Amycolatopsis mediterranei: one gene and its partner. The protein of the gene in region 1 interacts with the protein of each later gene in a pairwise test. Links are inferred from orthologs where the notes say so. Each region holds a gene or a part of one and is shown in the gene's direction. Other genes may lie near its edges. The genes, in order: rlmB and tsaE.

Region 1 (9,064 bases):
CCACGGTGCCGCACTCATCGAAGCCATCGAGACCCGTGTGATCAAGGGCGAGGAAAAGAAGTACCTCGTCCTCAAGGTCGCGCAAGGGGATCTCACGGTTCGCGTGCCCGCTGACAACGCCGAAATCGTCGGCGTCCGCGATGTCGTCGGGCAAGAAGGACTGGACAAGGTCTTCGACGTTCTGCGTGCTCCGCACACCGAGGAGCCCACCAACTGGTCTCGTCGGTACAAGGCCAACCTCGAGAAGCTCGCCTCCGGCGATGTGAACAAGGTGGCCGAAGTGGTGCGCGACCTCTGGCGGCGAGAGAAGGACCGCGGACTTTCAGCCGGTGAGAAGCGCATGCTGGCGAAGGCGCGGCAAATTCTGGTCAGCGAGCTCGCGCTCGCGGAGGGCACCGACGAGGACAAGGCTGAGGTCCTCCTCGACGAAGTTCTGGAAACCGCGACGGTCTGAGAATCTTACTTCTGGTCAGGACGGCGCTACGGATCGCAGGTCACCTGCCCGCGGTGACGCTTGCGCCGTCCGACGGCTGAACAAGGTTCTCAACGCCCAGGGCATCCCGCTCGACGGGCGGGCGGGTGCCTCTACGATCGCGTACCGATGAACGTCGTCGCGATCGTGACCGTCGCACATCATGCCGCCGACGGAGAGCTCGCTCTCACGCCGGTCCATGGTGAGGCGCTACTCACGCACACCGTGCGGGGGCTGCTCGACGTGCCGGAGATCGATCTGGTGCTCGTGGCGGCCCCCCAGCGGTGTGCGTCGTCGTTTTCCGAGGCCGTCCGCGGCCTCGCTTGCCGGGTCGTGCCCGGCTCGCCCGGCGCGGCGTTCGCCGCCGTCGAGCCCGCACTTCCCCGTGACTCAGTTGTACTCCTCCACGATGCACTGAGAGCCTTCATTCCTGCGCAAACGGTGCGTGACGTGATCAGCGCGGTCCGTGACGGCGCGCCAGTCGCGGTCCCGGTGCTGCCGATGGCCGACACGGTGAAGGTGACCGACGCGGCGTCGCTGATCATCGGCACGGAGGACCGGACGCGGCTGCGCACGGTCCAGACGCCGGTGGGTTATGCGTTCGCGGCGTTCCGGCCGGACCTCGCGCCCGCCGGCGCGGCGACGGTCCCCGGCCACCCGGACGCGATGCGCGTCACCAGCGAGTTCGAACTGTCCCTGGCCGAGGCGATCGCGGCGGCACCGAAGCACGAGGAGACGCTGTGAGGATCGGCAACGGGGTCGACGTCCACCCGATCGAACCGGGCCGCGAGTGCTGGATGGCGGGCCTGTCGTGGCCGGACGCGGACGGCTGCGCGGGCCACTCCGACGGCGACGTCGCAGCGCACGCGCTGTGTGACGCCCTCCTGTCGGCGGCGGGCCTCGGCGACCTGGGCGCGGTGTTCGGCACGGGCGACCCCCGGATGGACGGCGCCCACGGCGCGGACATGCTGGCCGAGGTCCGCGGCCTGATCGAGGCGGCGGGCTGGCGGGTGGCGAACGCCACGGTCCAGATCGTCGGCAATGCCCCCCGGGTCGGGAAGCGGCGCGAAGAGGCACAGAAGGTGCTGTCGGAGGCAGTGGGCGGCCCGGTGAGCGTGTCCGGAACCACATCCGACGGCTTGGGGCTGACAGGGCGCGGCGAGGGCATCGCGGCCTTCGCGACGGCGCTGCTGCTGGCGGCGGAATAGGCACCCACCCAAGCCCGTTCGCCGTGATATGCCCCTCACTCTCTCGGACGAGGTCCGCGCGCTGGTCGACGGGAAGAACTTCGCGACGGTCGCCACCCTCGACCCGGACGGCGGACCCCAGACCTCCGTCGTCTGGATCGCCCTCGACGACGGCGACCTCGTCTTCAGCGCGACCGAGGATCGCCGGAAGGTCCGCAACCTGCGGCGCGACCCCCGCATCAGCGTCTCCATCACCGACGTCGAGAACCCCTACCGGCACACCCAGCTGCGCGGCACCGTCACGATCACCCCCGACCCCGGCAAGACCCTCCCGAAGACGCTCAGCCACAAGTACCTCGCCCAGGACCCGCCGCCCGAGGGTCCCGAGACCGAACGCGTGATCGTCCGGCTCAAGGTCGACAAGGTCGCCGGCAACGTGAAATAGGGTCCAGACCATGTTCAACGACGCCACCAAGGCCCTGCTCGACGGCACCAACTACCCCGTCGTGGCCACCACCAACGCCGACGGCTCGCCGCAGAGCTCCGTCGTCTGGGCGAAGCGCGACGGGGACACCGTGGTCTTCGTGACCGTCCAGGGCCGGCGAAAGGAACGCAACATCCAGCGCGACCCCCGCGTCTCGCTCTCCGTCTTCGACCTGGCCGACCCCGAAAACTACGTCGAGATCCGCGGCCGCGCCGAGGTCACCGTCGAAGGCGGCGCCGAGCTGAACGACGAGCTGGCCCGCAAGTACACCGGCACGACCTTCCCGCCCGAGCCGGCCGACGTCGTGCGCGTGCTCGTGCGCGTTGTCCCCGAACACATCACAGGGCATTCGGCCTGAGGGTCCCGTTAGGCTGGAAACCATGACGATCAGGGCCGTGTTGTTCGACTTCTCCGGCACGCTGTTCCGGCTCGAGCAGGACGAGTCCTGGCTCACCGAACTGACCGACCACAAAGGTGAGCCGCTCGACATCGAGGCACAGGCCGAGCTGATGCGCCGGATGACCGCCCCGGTCGGGCAGGTCGTCGAGCTCGACGCCGAGCACGTGCACGCCTGGCAGCACCGCGACCGCGACCCCGTGCTGCACCGGAAGGTCTACCTCGAGGTGCTGAAGAAGTCCGGCGTCCCGCACTTCGACCAGGCCGAAGCGCTCTACGACCGGCTCATCGATCCCAGCCAGTGGACGCCGTACCCGGACACCGAAGCCGCGCTGAAGGCGGTCGCCGAGCGGGGGCTGAAGGTCGGCGTGCTGAGCAACATCGCCTTCGACATCCGGCCCGCGTTCACCGGCCGCGGGTGGGACGCCTACGTCGACGAGTTCGTGCTGTCCTTCGAGGTCGGCGCGGTCAAGCCCGAGCTGGAGATCTTCCGCAAGGCCGTCGAGGAACTCGGCGTGCCGGCCACCGAGACGCTGATGGTCGGCGACAGCGAGGAGGCCGACGGCGGCGCCCGCGCCCTGGGCTGCGAGTTCGCGCTGGTCGACCCGCTGCCGACGGCCGAACGGCCGGACGCCCTGCTCACGGCGTTGCGCGGCTTCGGCGTGGCTTGAGGGCCAGAGAGGTCGCTCACGCCCGACCCCGTACCCTTTGAGGGTGGCCCTTCACCTTTTCGACACAGCGACCCGGAGCGTACGGGAGTTCCACCCCGTCCGTAGCGGAACGGCGTCGATCTACGTGTGCGGGGCCACCGTGCAGGGCGTTCCGCACATCGGGCACGTCCGCGGCGTCCTGAACTACGACGTCCTGCGCCGCTGGCTCGTCCACAGTGGACTGGACGTGCTGCTGGTCCGCAACGTCACGGACATCGACGACAAGATCCTTACCAAGGCCGCCGAGAACGAGCGGCCGTGGTGGGAGTGGGGCGCGACGCACGAGCGCGCCTTCGAGACCGCGTACGATCAGCTGGGCTGCCTGCCGCCGTCGATCAACCCGCGCGCGACCGGGCACGTCACCCAGATGGTCGAGCTGATGGAACGCCTCATCGAGAGCGGCCACGGCTACGTCGCGGACGGCGACGTCTACTTCTCGGTCAAGTCGTTCGACGAGTACGGCAAGCTGTCCGGCCAGGTCCTCGAAGACGTCCAGCAGGGCGAGACGCCGACCCGCGGCAAGCGCGACCCGCGCGACTTCACGATGTGGAAGAGCGCGAAGCCGGGCGAGCCGTCGTGGCCGACGCCGTGGGGCAACGGCCGGCCGGGCTGGCACCTGGAGTGCTCGGCGATGGCGACGGCGTACCTCGGCGCGGAGTTCGACATCCACGGCGGCGGCATCGACCTGGTCTTCCCGCACCACGAAAACGAGCGCGCCCAGTCCAACGCGGTGGGCGACGCCTTCGCGCGGTTCTGGCTGCACAACGCCTGGGTGACCATGTCGGGCGAGAAGATGTCGAAGTCGCTCGGCAACACCGTGTCGATCCCCGCGATGCTGGACCGCTACCGGGCCCCGGAGCTGCGGTACTACCTGGTCCAGCCGCACTACCGGTCGACGATCGAGTACTCCGACACCGCGGTCTCCGAGGCCGCGCAGGGCTACCGGCGGATCGAGACGTTCCTGCGCCGCGCCGCCGCGGCGGGCGACGTGCCGGTCGGCATCATCCCCGAGGCGTTCGCGAACGCGCTCGACGACGACCTCGCCACCCCGCAGGCGTTCGCCGTGGTCCACACCACGGTGCGGGACGGTAACGCCGCCCTCGACGCGGGCGACACCTCCAAGGCACTCGAATTCGCCGCGGCCGTCCGCGCGATGACCGACGTGCTCGGCCTCGACCCGCTGTCCGCGCGCTGGTCCGAGGCGGGCGGTTCCGAAACGCCCACCAAAGAAGCGCTGTCCCGGATCGTCGAAGGGCTGCTGGCCGAGCGCCAGCAGGCCCGGGCCGAGAAGGACTTCGCCCGCGCGGACGCCGCCCGTGACCGCCTCCAGCAGGCGGGCATCGTGGTGGAGGACACCCCCAACGGTCCTCAGTGGACTGTGAAGTCCGACTGAACCGGCTTTCTACGCAAGGAACTTTCACCATGGCAGGCAACTCGCGGCGCCAAGGCGCGATCCGCAAGACGGGCACCAAGAAGGGTGCCGTCGTCGGCTCGGGCGGTCAGCGCCGCAAGGCCCTCGAAGGCAAGGGGCCCACCCCGAAGGCGGAGGACCGTCCCGGGCACAAGGCCTACCGGTCGGCCAACGCCGCGACGAAGCGCGACCAGGCGCGGCAGAAGAAGGCCGACAAGCCGGAGCTGATCGCCGGGCGCAACCCGGTGGTCGAGGCATTGCGCGCGGGTGTCCCGGCGACCGCGCTGTACGTCGCGCTGAACATCGAGATCGACGACCGGGTGAACGACGCCGTCCGGCTGGCCGGCGACAAGGGCATCTCGATCCTGGAGATCCCGCGCGAGGAGCTGGACCGCAAGACCAACCGGGCCGTGCACCAGGGCCTGGGCCTGCAGGTCCCGCCGTTCGAGTACGCGCACCCGGACGACCTGATGGCGGCGGCCCGCAACTCGGGCGAGGTACCGCTGTTCGTCGCGCTCGACGGCGTCACCGACCCGCGCAACCTGGGCGCGGTGATCCGCTCGGCGGCCGCGTTCGGGGCGCACGGCGTGCTGCTGCCGGAGCGGCGCAGCGCGGGCATGACGGCGGTGGCGTGGCGGACGAGTGCGGGCACGGCGGCGAAGCTGCCGATCGCGGTGGCGACGAACCTGACGCGGCAGCTCAAGGCGTGGGCGAACGACGGCTTGATGCTGGTGGGCCTGGACGCCGACGGTTCGGTGGACATCGACGAGCTGGAGCTGGCGGCCGACCCGCTGGTCATCGTGCTGGGCTCGGAGGGCCGCGGGCTGTCCCGCCTGGTGCGGGAAACGTGTGACGCGACGGTGTCGATCCCGATGGCCGCGGGGGTGGAATCCCTCAACGCCTCGGTGGCGGCGGGGGTCCTGCTGGCCGAGGTGGCGCGGCGCCGTCGTCTCGCCGGGCGGGTCTGACACCGCCACCCAGCCGGGTTAAGGTCACCGTCGGATAGACCGAGGGGACCCGATGTCGTTCGTTTCGCCGCTCTTCTTGTGGTACTTCATGCCGGCGGTGCTCATCGCCGTGCTGGTGTGCCCGCGGAGCTGGCGAAACGGCATCATCGCGGTCGCCAGCCTGCTGTTCTACACGATCGGCGCCGGCGGGTTCGTCTTCCTGCTGCTCGGCTGCATGGTCGTCAACTTCTTGGCGGGACCGCTCCTGGCCCCGAGCCCCTGGGACGTCCACGGCGTCCGACGGCGCCGGATCCTGATCGCGGTGGTGTCGCTCGACGTCTCGGTGCTGCTGATCTGGAAGTACGCGGGCTTCGCGACCCAGCAGATCGCGGCGGTGGCCCACTGGTTCGGCGGCAGCGTGCCGGTGGCGAGCCTGGTGGTCCCGATCGGCATCTCGTTCTACACGTTCCACCACATTTCGTACGTGGTGGACATCTACCGCGGCGAGCGTCAGGCCCTGCGCAACCCGGTGTCGTTCGCGGCGTACATCGCGATGTTCCCGCAGCTGGTGGCGGGCCCGATCGTGCGGTACCGCGAGATCGCCGACCAGCTCCCGCAGCTGCGCTCGCACCGCCTGGACGACATCGCGGCGGGCTTTCCCCGGTTCGCGCTGGGCCTGTGCAAGAAGACGATCATCGCGGACTCACTGGGCCCGTTGGTCGACGCGTGTTTCAAGGTCCCCTCGGACCAGCTGACGTTCACCACGGCCTGGCTGGGCGCGATCGGCTACACCCTCCAGCTGTTCTTCGACTTCTCGGGCTATTCGGACATGGCCATCGGCCTCGGCCGCATGCTGGGCTTCCGGCTGCCGGAGAACTTCGCGAGGCCGTATTCCTCGGTGACGATCACGGAGTTCTGGCGCCGCTGGCACATGAGCTTGAGCCGCTGGTTCCGCGACTACGTGTACATCCCCCTGGGCGGCAACCGTCATGGAGCGGCGAAGACGTATCGCAACCTCTGCATTGTGTTCGTCCTGACGGGCTTCTGGCACGGAGCCCAGTGGACGTTCCTGGTCTGGGGCTGCTACCACGGCGCCCTCCTGGTGATCGAGCGCCGCTTCGGCCTGGACTTGGACCCGTCGACGCCGTGGAAGCGCTACCTCCGCAGGGCTTTGACGATGTTGCTGGTGGTGGTCGGCTGGGTGTTCTTCCGCTCCCCGGACCTGGGCCACGCGCTGTCGATGCTCGGCCACCTGCTGATCCCCGACTTCAAGGGCCTCGGAGCGGGAGTGGAGCAGGCATTCACGAACCAGCGCCTGGTCTTGCTCCTGGCGGCACTGACGGTGTTCGCCCTCCCGGCCCACCCGGTAACGGGCCCCCTCCTGGAGTCATCAAGAAGCCGCCCGGCAACGGCACTACGCATCGGAGTGATGACGGTAGGCCTGCTGTACGCGGCAATCTTGATCGCAACGGGAACCTTCAGCCCCTTCTTGTATTACCAGTTCTGACAACGCAAACGCCCCCAGCCACCCCCGCAACACTTCCGCCCACACCCCCAGCCACACCTCCGGCCACACCCCCCGCCCGAACCGATACGCAGCCCCTGGCGGCCATTGAACAATCCGGCGTTCGGGTCAGCGGGCAAACGCAACAGAACTATCCCCAACCCGCTCACCCGAACAGCCCAACCATGAAACCCTGACCCGGTGCTGACCACGCGGTACCTCTTCCTGACCCGCCACGGTGAAGCGACCCCGAACGGAACCCTCACCGAAGCCGGTTGCCGCCAAGCGGTCCTTCTCGGAAGACGCCTCCGCGACGTCCCGGTCACCTCGATCCACCACGGCCCCCTCCCGCGAGCCACCCAAACCGCCCACCTCATCGCCGACCAGCTCCCCGGCGTCCCCATCCACATCGACAAAGCGGCAGACGACTTCGTCCCGTACACGCCGAAGCGAGAAGAGCTCCCCGAGACGTCCGGCGACCTCCTCCTCGCCTTCACCCGCCAGTTTCCCCCGGCCGACGAAGAACTGGCCGCCGAAGCCGAACGCCGGTTCAGCGGTCCCGTGCCGGGAACCGAGCCCCGGTACGAAGTCCTCGTCACGCACAACTTCCTCGTCGGCTGGCTCGTCCGCGCGTCACAGGACGCACCGCCGTGGCGCTGGCTCACCCTCACCCACGCCAACGCCGGCCTGACCGTCATCCGGTACTCCCCGGGACGGCCCGCCGCGCTGCTGACCTACAACGACCTGAGCCACCTCCCCGCCGAACTGCGCTGGACCGGCTTCCCACCGGACTTTTACGTTCCGTAGTCACCAACCACAAGACGTGACCACCCCGGAAAACGGCTCTCGCCCGAATGGCCGCACCTGTCAGGATGCGCGGATGAATCCCGCGCCAACGCCCACCTCCGATCGGCTCAGCGACTACCTCACCGCCGACGCCGTCGTCGACCACGAGCACCCGTCGATCCGCGCGCTGGCGGACGTCCTTCACCCCGGCGTCGACGATCCCGCCGAAGCCGCCGAAACCGCGTTCCTCTTCGTCCGCGACGAGGTCGAGCACGTCATCGACGCCGGCGATCCGCGGGTCACCTGGCGAGCGTCGGACGTCCTGCGCGAGCGCGTCGGGATCTGCCACGCCAAGGCGCACCTGCTCGCCGCTTTGCTGCGGGCACAAGGGATTCCGGCCGGTTTCTGCTACCAGGAGCTCTCCGCGCTGCACGGGCTGAATGCCGTGTACCTGCACGGCAAGTGGTCGAGGCTCGACGCGCGCGGCAACCGCACGGGCGCCGGTGGCGAGTTTTCGCTCGACGTGGAAAAACTGGCCTGGCCGGTCGATCTCGCGCGTGGTGAACGCGATCTCCCGGAGATCCACCCGGCGCCCGCACCCGTCGTGGTGGATTTCCTGATGACCGTCGAACCGGGCCCCGGCTGGTACGAAAAGGGGCTTCCGCGCACGCTTTGATCATGGTTTTTCTCTGTTTTCGGAAAACCTGACGACTCGGAAAATTATTGCCGAGAGTGACGTCTGTCCGTCAGTCCTGTCCCCCGAACTTCTTATTTCGCACACCCCGAGAGGCGCGTAAAGTGACTCCCCGCGCTCGAACAGACACTTTACGCACAGGTCCGTTCGGGTGGTTCGAGGGAGGTGAAGCACGTGGCCGCGGCTGGCGGACGCCTCCGCCGTACCCCACTGCAAGAGATCTTCTGGACCAGGACGAGCTTGCTCCTCACGGTGCTCGTCGTGGTCGCCGGCCTGAGCCTGTGGATCGCCGGCCTGATGGACCCCGGCACTGGGAAGAACCTGGTGACGTCGCTGGGCACCGGCACCCTGATCTCCGCGATCGTCGGGTTCGGCCAGACCCTGATCACCGCCAGCGCGTCGCAGCAGGCACTCGTCACCCCGGTGATCGAGGAAAGCCGGCGCGCGCTGGAGGACCTGAGCGCCGAATACCG
Region 2 (9,192 bases), 9.1 Mb from region 1 along the record:
ACGGCGCCGTCTGGATCGGCGACCGCGACGTCACCCAGCTGCCGCCGCGCTCGCGCGACATCGCGATGGTGTTCCAGAACTACGCGCTGTACCCGCACATGACGGTCGCGCAGAACATGGGCTTCGCGCTGAAGATCGCCGGCCGCCCCGCGTCCGAGATCAAGCAGAAGGTCCTCGAGGCCGCGAAGCTGCTGGACATCGTGGACTACCTCGACCGCAAGCCGAAGGCGCTCTCCGGTGGTCAGCGCCAGCGCGTCGCGATGGGCCGCGCGATCGTCCGCGAGCCGCAGGTCTTCCTCATGGACGAGCCGCTGTCGAACCTCGACGCCAAGCTGCGTGTGTCGACGCGTACGCAGATCGCCGCACTCCAGCGCCGCCTCGGCGTCACGACGGTGTACGTCACGCACGACCAGGTCGAAGCTATGACGATGGGTGACCGCGTCGCTGTGCTGTCGGACGGCCTGCTGCAGCAGTGCGACACCCCGCGCGCCCTGTACGACCGGCCCGCAAACGCTTTCGTCGCGGGCTTCATCGGTTCCCCGGCGATGAACCTCGTCACCGCGAAGCTGACGGCGGACGGCGCCGAGGTCGGTGGCGCGCGGGTGCCGCTGACCCGCGAGACCATCGCCGCGGCCGACGGGGACACCGTGACCCTCGGCTTCCGGCCGGAGGCCCTCGAGGTCGCCACCGGTGACGGCACCCTGCCGATCAAGGTGGACCTGGTCGAGGAGCTCGGCTCGGACGCCTACGTCTACGGCAAGCTCGCCGAGACCGACGCGGCCGACAACAAGTCCAACGTCGTCGCCCGGGTCGACCCGCGCACGCCGCCGGCCATGGGCGACACCCTGCACCTGCGGATCCGCCCCGACGAGCTGCACGTGTTCTCGGCCACGTCCGGGTTGCGCCTGCCCTGACCTCGGGTCATGGGAAACTGGGAGGCGTCATGACTCCCAGTTTCCCGCGGGCCCGGGTCGACATCGACCTCGACGCGATCCGCCACAACCTCACCCTGCTGGGCGCCCGCGCGCCCGGCTCCGAGGTGATGGCGGTGGTCAAAGCCGACGCCTACGGCCACGGCGCGCTGCCGGTGGCGCGCGCCGCGGTCGAGGCCGGGGCCACCTGGCTGGGCACCTGCTCGCTCGGCGAGGCCCTCGCCCTGCGCGAAGCCGGGATCACGGCCCGCCTGTTCAGCTGGCTGGACACCCCGGACGTCGACTTCGCGCCGGGCGTCGAAAACGACATCGACCTCGCCGCCAGCTCGCTGGGTGAGCTTCGCCGCATCTCGGCCGCGGCGAAACCGGGTACTCCGGCTCGTGTGCACCTCAAAATCGACACCGGGCTCTCGCGCAACGGCTGCCCGCCCGCCGCGTGGGCCGAACTGGTCGAAGCGGCGGCCGCCGAACCGCGGGTCGAAGTCGTCGCGATCTGGTCCCACCTCGCCTGCGCCGACGAGCCGGAACACCCCTCGATCGACCTGCAGGCCAAGCGCTTCGCCGAGGCCTACGACACCGCCCGCGCCGCCGGGCTCGACCCGATGCGGCACCTGGCGAACTCCGCGGCCCTGCTCACCCGCCCGGACCTGCACTTCGACATCGTCCGGCCCGGCATCGCGATGTACGGGCTGAACCCGGTGCCACAGCCGGAAGACCTGCGCCCGGCCATGACGTTCCGGTCAGCCGTCGCACTGGTCAAGCGGATCGAGGCCGGGGAATCGGTGTCCTACGGGCACACCTGGACTGCTTCGCGGGAGACGAATCTGGCGCTCGTCCCGGCCGGGTACGCCGACGGCGTCCCGCGGTCGCTGTCCGGCCGCATGGACGTACTCCTCGGCGGGCAGCGGCGGCCGGTCGCCGGGCGCGTCTGCATGGACCAGCTGGTGGTCGACTGCGGTGACTACGAGCCTTCCGTCGGCGACGAGGTCGTCCTCTTCGGCGCCGGCGCGCACGGTGAGCCGACGGCCCGGGAATGGGCCGACAAGCTGGGCACCATCGACTACGAGATCGTGACCTCGATGTACCGGCCGCGGGTGCGGCGCCGGTATCTGGGGGAACGCCCGTGACACCTTCACGACGATTGCTGGCCATCGCCGGCGGGGTCGGGGCCCTGGCCACCGGTACCGCCGCCGCCATCGCGGTCGCCGCGCAGCAGCGGCGGCACAGTGAGGATCCGTACGTGGACGAGCCGTTGGGGGAGCTGAAGCCGGACCGCACTTCGACGGTCGCGGCCGAGGACGGCACGCCGCTTTCGGTCGAGGAGATCGACCCGGAAGACGGCGGTGAACCGGAACTGACCGTCGTGGGGGTCCACGGCTTCGCGCTTTCGCGGCGCTGCTGGCATTTCCAGCGTCGTGACCTCGCCTCGCTTCGGCTGCCTCGCGTGCGTCAGGTGTACTACGACCACCGCAGCCACGGCCTGTCCGGCGCGGCTTCGACCGAGACGTCGACCATCGAACAGCTGGCCCGGGACCTGGACTGCGTGCTGCGTTCCGTGGTGCCGGAGGGGCCCATCGTGCTGATGGGGCATTCGATGGGCGGCATGGTGATCATGGAGCTGGCCGCCGAGTTCCCTGAGCTGTTCGAAGAGCGGGTGGAAGGTGTTGCCTTCATCGCGACGGCGGCGGGCGAAGTCGGCGCACGCGGGTTGCCGCGTTCGCTGCTCTCGAAGTACAACCCGCTGACGCGCGCCGCCGGCGGGCTCGCCGGCTGGCAGCCGGGGCTGGTGGAGTTCGTCCGCGCGGCGGGCGGCCAGCTGACGCGCCAGGCCGTGCGCCGGCTGGCGTTCGGGAGCCGCGACGTCGCCCCGCGGCTCGTCGACTTCATGCTCGAGATGCTGGAAGTGACGCCGGTGCGCGGGCTCGTCAACTTCATCGACACGCTCGGCAGCCACAACCGCTACGCCGCGCTGGCCGGCCTGAAGCACGCGCAAGTGCTGGTCATCGGCGGCGATTCGGACCGGTTCACGCCGTTCGCGCACGCCGAGCGGATCGCGGCCGAGCTGCCCGACGCCGAGCTGGTGCGCGTCCGCGGCGCCGGGCACATGGTCCAGCTCGAGCAGCCCGAGCTGGTGAACAGCCATCTGATCGATCTCCTGCAACGCTGTTCCGGTGTGGACGGCGAATCCTCGTCCCGGCGAACCTGGTGGTGGCAGCGTTGAGTTTCGTGTTCCCGACCCCCGAAGACACGATGGAGTTCGGGCGGTCCCTCGGCCGTTCCCTGCGCGCGGGTGACCTGGTGCTGCTCGCGGGTCCGCTCGGCGCGGGCAAGACGACGCTGACCCGCGGCATCGCGGACGGCCTCGGTGTCGGCGGCCGGGTGAGTTCCCCGACGTTCGTGCTGGCCCGCGTCCACCCGGCGGGCTCGGCGGGTGTCCCCCTGGTGCACGTGGACGCGTACCGCCTGGGCGGCGACCTGTCCCAGCTGGACGACCTGGACCTGGACACGGACCTCGAGCGTTCGGCGATCGTGGTCGAGTGGGGTGAGGGGTCGGCGGAGCGGCTGTCGGAGGATTACCTGGTGGTCCGCCTGGACCGCCGCGAGGACGACGTCCGCGAGATCACCCTCGAACCGCACGGCACCTGGGCCGACCGCACTCCGGAGCTGGCACAGGCGTGACCTCCCGCAGTGAATGACTCATTCCTGGCGTCGGACGCAAGGAATGAGTCATTCACTGCGGTTGAGCCCTCCGCAGCTGCGCTCAGCCGCCGTTGTACTGCTGGTAGGCCGGTGCCCGGAAGGTCCTGGCGCCGGCGCCCGCGATCTTGTCGACCGCGCACAGGAACTTCGGCCCCATCTTCGCGCTGGCCTGCCGGACGGGGTGCGTGGCCCCGAAGTCCTCGGGGTTCGCCTGGCCGTGCGCGAACATCGAGTAGATCAACACCGGCTTGCCCGCGGCGTCGAACATGATTCCCGCCTCGTTGCGGCCGTCGTTCAGCCAGCCCGCCTTCGTGGCGATCCTCGACCGATCGACCGACGACATCTCCCGGCGGATACCGTCGGTGAACGCCACCTGCGACCGCAGGAGGGACAGCAGGTAATCCGTCGACGCCGGGCTCAGCAAGGTGCCCGCGACCAGCGCCTTCAGCAGGTCGTGGGTCTCGCGCGGAGTGGTTTGGCCGAGGAAGTAGCGGTTCGGGTTGGCCACCGGCGTGACCTGGGTCTTGGGGAAGCCCTTGGCCACCAGGATCTGGTTGATCTCGGCCGCCGGAACCACGAGCCCCACCAGCCGGACGCACGTGTCGTCCGAAACCGTGAGGAACAGCGACAGGACGTGGCCCAGCGTGAACGCGCTCGGGTACGCCTTGTCCAGGATGATGATGCCGTCGCCACCCGGCACGACGATGCTCGCCGGCACCTGGACCTGCTGGTCCAGGGTGAGCAGGCCACGGTCGATCTTGTCCATCAAGGTGACCGCGACGGCCACCTTGTTGACGCTGTACGCCTCGACGATCTCGTCGGGCGCCACGTCGACGGCCACCTGGTCGGCCACGCTGATGTAGGAGTTCCAGATGCCGCCTGCCTCAGCGGCCGCGGTGTCGTAGACGCGCTTCACCTTCTGCCTGGCCCGGTCCGGTGTGGCCGGGCTGGCCTCGATGTCTGCTTCCTGCGCGTACGCGGGAGAGCCGGCCAGAATGCTTCCGGCGGCGACGGCGGTCCCCAAACCGAACGCCGCTCGCCTGTTGAATTGATACCCCATCGCAAGATCCAACCACGGATGGACCCGCCGGCGGCACAATCCTCGTCGACTGCACCCTGCTCACCGGACGTCGATCATCGAGCCGGACTCACCACCGCCCGCGCGACGCCCAGGTCCACGAGGTCCTGCGGTCGCAGGTGCAGCCGGTTGGCGATGTCCGGCACCTCCTCGGCCGGACGCTTGAGGATCGCCGCCGCGGCTTCCGGGGACGTCACCGAGAAGTACGCGTCCGGGGCCACCCAGGTCGAACCCGCCGCGGCGAACGCCAGTGCACCGCCCGAGCCGCCTTCGCCGATCACCAGCGTCGTCACCGGGACCGAGGCCGTCGCCACCGCCTCGAACATCTCCGCGATCGCGCCGCCCGCGCCCGCCTGCTCCGCCGCCGCGTCGTTCGCCGCGCCCGGGGTGTCGACCAGCGTCAGCACCGGGATGCCCAGGCGGGAAGCCAGCCGCACCAGCCGGGCCGCCGTCCGGAACCCCGACGGCAACGTCGGCGTGCCGCACTGAGCCGCGTACGCGACCGTCCGCCCGTCGCGCCAGCCGAAGCCGCACGCGACACCGGGATCCGCGCCGCCGACGCGGTCGCCGCTGATGTCCTGCCGCCAGTCGAAGTAACTGTCGAGGTACTCCGCCGCCCGGGCCCGCGATGGTGACCGCGCGGCCTGAACCGCTTCCCAGCCCGTGGCAGGCACCGAAGCGGCTCGCAGCGCGGAAGGCGGCGGAGCCGCGGCCGACGAATGCGCGGTCAGCAGCCGCAGCCACCGTTCCAGCGCCGTGCCGAGTTCCTCCGGCGCCACGACGGCGTCGACCTGACCCCAGCCGAAATGCGCCTCCGCGGTGTACGCCTCGGGCGAGCCGGGCGGGCGCACCCGCGAGCCCGCGAACCCGACCTGGGCTTCCGGCAGCGCGAGGATGACGTCGGCGCCCGCGCCGAGCGTCGCCCAGCCGCCGCCGGTCGTCGGGTCGCGCAGCACCGAGAGCTGGGGGATGCCCACCGAACGCGTCAACGCCGACGCCCGCGCCACCCGCTGCAGCTGCATCAACGCGCGCATGCCCTGCTGCATGCGGCTGCCGCCGGTCGCGATCAGCGACACCACCGGCAGCCGCACGTCGCGGGCGTGCGCGAACGCCGCTTCGATCCGGTCGCCGGTGCGCTGCCCGAGCGATCCGCCGAGGAACCCGAACTCGAAGGCGATCAGCACGGCTTCGACGTCGCCGATCTTCGCCGTCCCGCAGAGGACCGATTCCTTCTCACCCGTGCGCTCTTCCGCGGCGGAACGCGCTTCCCGGTAGCCCGGCCAGCCGATCGGGCCGTCGGCGGGCTCCTCGCGCAGCGGGGTCGGGAACTCCGTGAAACCGCTTCCGATCGCGCCGAGGATCTCCCGCGCCGGCAGCCTAGGCACCGAGCGCCCGCTTCATGACCTTGCCCATGTCGTTGCGCGGCAACGCGTCCAGGTATCGGACGACCCGCGGGCGCTTGTGCGGTGCGAGCAGTTTCGCGACGTGGTCGGCGAGCTCGTCGGCGGCCGGTGGCTCGCCGGACGGCACGATCCAGGCGACGATGCGCTCGCCGAGGTCGTCGTCCGGCTCGCCGGTGACGGCCGCCTCGGCGACGCCGGGGTGCTCGAGCAGCGCGTTCTCGATCTCACCCGCGCCGATCTTGTAGCCGCCGCTCTTGATCAGGTCGGTCGCCTTGCGGCCGACGATCTTCACGTACCCGTCGGTGTCGCGGGTGGCCATGTCGCCGGTGCGGAACCAGCCGCCGTCGAACGCGGCCGCGGTCGCGTCCGGGCGGTTGAGGTACTCGGTGAACAGGTTCGGCCCGCGGACCTGGATCTCGCCGACCGTCTCGACGTCTTCGACCACTTCGCCGGCGTCGCCGACCAGCCGCAGTTCGACACCTCGCAGCGGGACGCCGACCGTGCCGGGCTTGTGCTCGCCGTCCGCGCGGACGCTGGTGTTCATCAGCGTCTCGGTCATGCCGTAGCGCTCGACGACCTGCTGGCCGGTCGCCGCGGTGATCAGCTGGTGGTCGCACACCGGCAGCGCCGCCGACCCGGAGACCAGCAGCCGGGCCCGCTTGAGCGCGTCGGCGAGCGCGGCGTCGGAGCCGACCTCGCCGGCGATCCGGTGGTACATCGTCGGGACGCCGAACAGCATCGTCGCGCCGGCCGCCAGCTCCCGCGCGACGCCTTCGGTCGAGAACCGGCCGAGGTGGCGCACCGAACCGCCGCGGCGCAGCGGGCCGAGGATGCCGAGGATCAGGCCGTGCACGTGGAACAGGGGAAGCGCGTGCACCAGGACGTCGTCGGCCGTCCAGCCCCAGGCGTCCTCCAGGGCGTCCAGTGTGGTCGCGAGCGCGCGGCGGGGGAGCACGACGCCCTTCGGCGGCCCGGTGGTGCCCGAGGTGTAGACGATCAGCGCCGGGCTTTCCGGGTCGGGCTCGTCCGCGACCAGCGCTTTCCCCCCGCTCAGGGAGATGTCCCGGTGCGGCAGGGCGGCGAGCCCGGCGGGCAGGTCGGCGCCGGGCTCGGCCAGGACGAGGGCGGGTTCGCTGTCGGCGAGGATGTGGGCGAGCTCGCGCTCGCCGATCTTCGGGTTGAGCGGCACCGCCGGCACCCCGGCGAGCAGCGCGGCGACGACCGCGACACTCGTGTGGACGGTCGGCGTCGCCCACACCGCCACCCGGCCGGGTGGCAGCTCGCGGGCGAGACCGCCGGCGACGGCGGCCAGCTCGTCGTAGGTCAGGACGTGGTCGCCGAAGCGCAAGGCTTCCTTCGCGGCACCGGCGACGAGCGTGGGAAACAAGGGGTCGGGCACCGCGGGGACCTCCCAGTGTCGGACTCCTTCCGCACGTTACCGTGCTGATCCGTCCCCTGCAGCAACCAGCCGAAGACGCTGGTCGTAGGCTGGGACACCGTGTTGGTACTGGCGATCGATACCTCGACCCCGGCGGTGACCGCGGGCGTCGTCGCGCTGGACGGCGGCTTGGTCGAGACGCGCGGTGAGCGCGTCACGGTCGACCCCCGCGCCCACGGAGAGCTGATCACGCCGCACGCGCTGGCCGCCGCCGAGGCCGCCGGGGTGACCTTCAAGGACCTCGACGCGATCGTCGCCGGCGTCGGCCCCGGGCCGTTCACCGGCCTGCGTGCCGGCCTGGCCACCGCCGCCGCGCTCGGCCACGCCCTCGGCATCCCGGTGTACCCGGTCTGCAGCCTCGACGCACTGGCCGCCGACGTCGCCCCGGGGGACAACGCTTTCCTCGTGCTCACCGACGCCCGTCGTCGCGAGGTCTACTGGGCGGCCTACGACGCCGCCGGGCGGCGCACCGACGGCCCGCACGTCCAGCGTCCCGCCGGCCTCGAGACCGACGTCAAGGTGGCGGCCGGGGACGGCGCCCTGCTGTACGCCGAAGTGCTCGACGTCCGGCCGGTCGAGCCGCGCTTCCCGTCGCCCGCCGGGCTGGTGAAGGTCGCTCGGAGCGCCTTGCTCACTTCGGAGCCGCCGGCCCCGCTGACGCCGTTGTACCTGCGCCGCCCCGACGCCGCCGAACCCGCGGCGCCGAAACGGGTGACCGCTTCGTGAGACTCGAGCCGCTGCGCCGCATGGACATCGCCCGGTGCGTGGAGATCGAGAAGATCCTGTTCCCCGGCGACGACCCGTGGAGCGCCCGCGCCTTCCACTCCGAACTGGACGCGGGCAACTTCTACCTCGCCGCCCGCCCGGACGAGGGCGATGAGCTGCTCGGCTACGCCGGGCTGGCCGTCGTCGGCCGCCGCCGCGGCGAGTACGAGGCGACCGTGCACACCATCGGCGTCGCGCCCGAGCACCAGGGCCAGGGCATCGGCAAGGCGCTGCTGCAGGCGCTGCTGACGCGGGCCGACGAGTTCGAGGCGCCGGTCTTCCTCGAGGTCCGCACGGACAACACCACCGCGCTCGCCCTGTACGAGCGCCACGGCTTCGAACGGCTCGGCATCCGGAAGCGCTACTACCAGCCCTCCGGCGCCGACGCGTACACGATGGTCCGCCCGGCGCGGACGCGAGACGGGGTGGCGGGCTGATGGCACGCATCATCATGGGTATCGAGAGCTCGTGCGACGAGACCGGCGTCGGGCTGGTCCGGCTGCACGACGACGGCACGGTCGAGCTGCTGGCCGACGAGGTCGCCTCCAGTGTCGAGCAGCACGCCCGGTTCGGCGGGGTGGTGCCTGAGGTTGCCAGTCGTGCGCATCTGGAGGCGATGGTCCCGACGACTCAGCGGGCCTTCGCCACGGCTGGTCTTTCGCTGTCCGATGTGGACGCTATTGCGGTGACGGCCGGCCCGGGGCTGGCCGGTGCGCTGCTCGTCGGTGTCTCCGCGGCCAAGGCGTATGCGACGGCGTTGGACGTGCCTTTGTACGGCGTCAACCACCTGGCCGGGCACATCGCTGTCGACACGCTGCAGCACGGGCCGTTGCCGGCGCCGTGCCTGGCGTTGCTGGTTTCCGGTGGGCACACGCA

The links.
Region 2: the proteins of rlmB (region 1) and tsaE interact in binary tests that used the Escherichia coli proteins (3 or more experiments, as listed by UniProt). The link is inferred for Amycolatopsis mediterranei from one-to-one orthologs.

The regions. Positions count from the first base shown.
Region 1 is NZ_CP100416.1:9,866,822-9,875,885, forward strand. Bases 3,778-6,649 are described here. They hold rlmB (23S rRNA (guanosine(2251)-2'-O)-methyltransferase RlmB), read left to right. Parts: upstream 3,778-4,671; coding sequence 4,672-5,628; downstream 5,629-6,649. Other genes in these bases: cysS (cysteine--tRNA ligase), read left to right, coding at 3,778-4,642; ISP_RS44850 (MBOAT family O-acyltransferase), read left to right, coding at 5,681-6,649. Outside these bases: ISP_RS44810 (CarD family transcriptional regulator), read left to right, coding at 1-454; ISP_RS44815 (IspD/TarI family cytidylyltransferase), read left to right, coding at 602-1,216; ispF (2-C-methyl-D-erythritol 2,4-cyclodiphosphate synthase), read left to right, coding at 1,213-1,680; ISP_RS44825 (PPOX class F420-dependent oxidoreductase), read left to right, coding at 1,709-2,104; ISP_RS44830 (PPOX class F420-dependent oxidoreductase), read left to right, coding at 2,115-2,501; ISP_RS44835 (HAD family hydrolase), read left to right, coding at 2,524-3,210; more of cysS, read left to right, coding at 3,254-3,777; more of ISP_RS44850, read left to right, coding at 6,650-7,114; ISP_RS44855 (histidine phosphatase family protein), read left to right, coding at 7,313-7,918; ISP_RS44860 (transglutaminase-like domain-containing protein), read left to right, coding at 7,992-8,573; ISP_RS44865 (hypothetical protein), read left to right, coding at 8,832-9,064. UniProt on the Escherichia coli protein: Specifically methylates the ribose of guanosine 2251 in 23S rRNA.
Region 2 is NZ_CP100416.1:788,992-798,183, forward strand. What follows is about bases 1,881-4,880. They hold tsaE (tRNA (adenosine(37)-N6)-threonylcarbamoyltransferase complex ATPase subunit type 1 TsaE), read left to right. Parts: upstream 1,881-3,149; coding sequence 3,150-3,611; downstream 3,612-4,880. Other genes in these bases: alr (alanine racemase), read left to right, coding at 1,881-2,059; ISP_RS03800 (alpha/beta fold hydrolase), read left to right, coding at 2,056-3,153; ISP_RS03810 (serine hydrolase), read right to left, coding at 3,694-4,656; ISP_RS03815 (carboxyl transferase domain-containing protein), read right to left, coding at 4,767-4,880. Also shown: ISP_RS03790 (ABC transporter ATP-binding protein), read left to right, coding at 1-914; more of alr, read left to right, coding at 944-1,880; more of ISP_RS03815, read right to left, coding at 4,881-6,095; ISP_RS03820 (acyl-CoA synthetase), read right to left, coding at 6,088-7,512; tRNA (adenosine(37)-N6)-threonylcarbamoyltransferase complex dimerization subunit type 1 TsaB, read left to right, coding at 7,612-8,277; rimI (ribosomal protein S18-alanine N-acetyltransferase), read left to right, coding at 8,274-8,753; tRNA (adenosine(37)-N6)-threonylcarbamoyltransferase complex transferase subunit TsaD, read left to right, coding at 8,753-9,192. UniProt on the Escherichia coli protein: Required for the formation of a threonylcarbamoyl group on adenosine at position 37 (t(6)A37) in tRNAs that read codons beginning with adenine.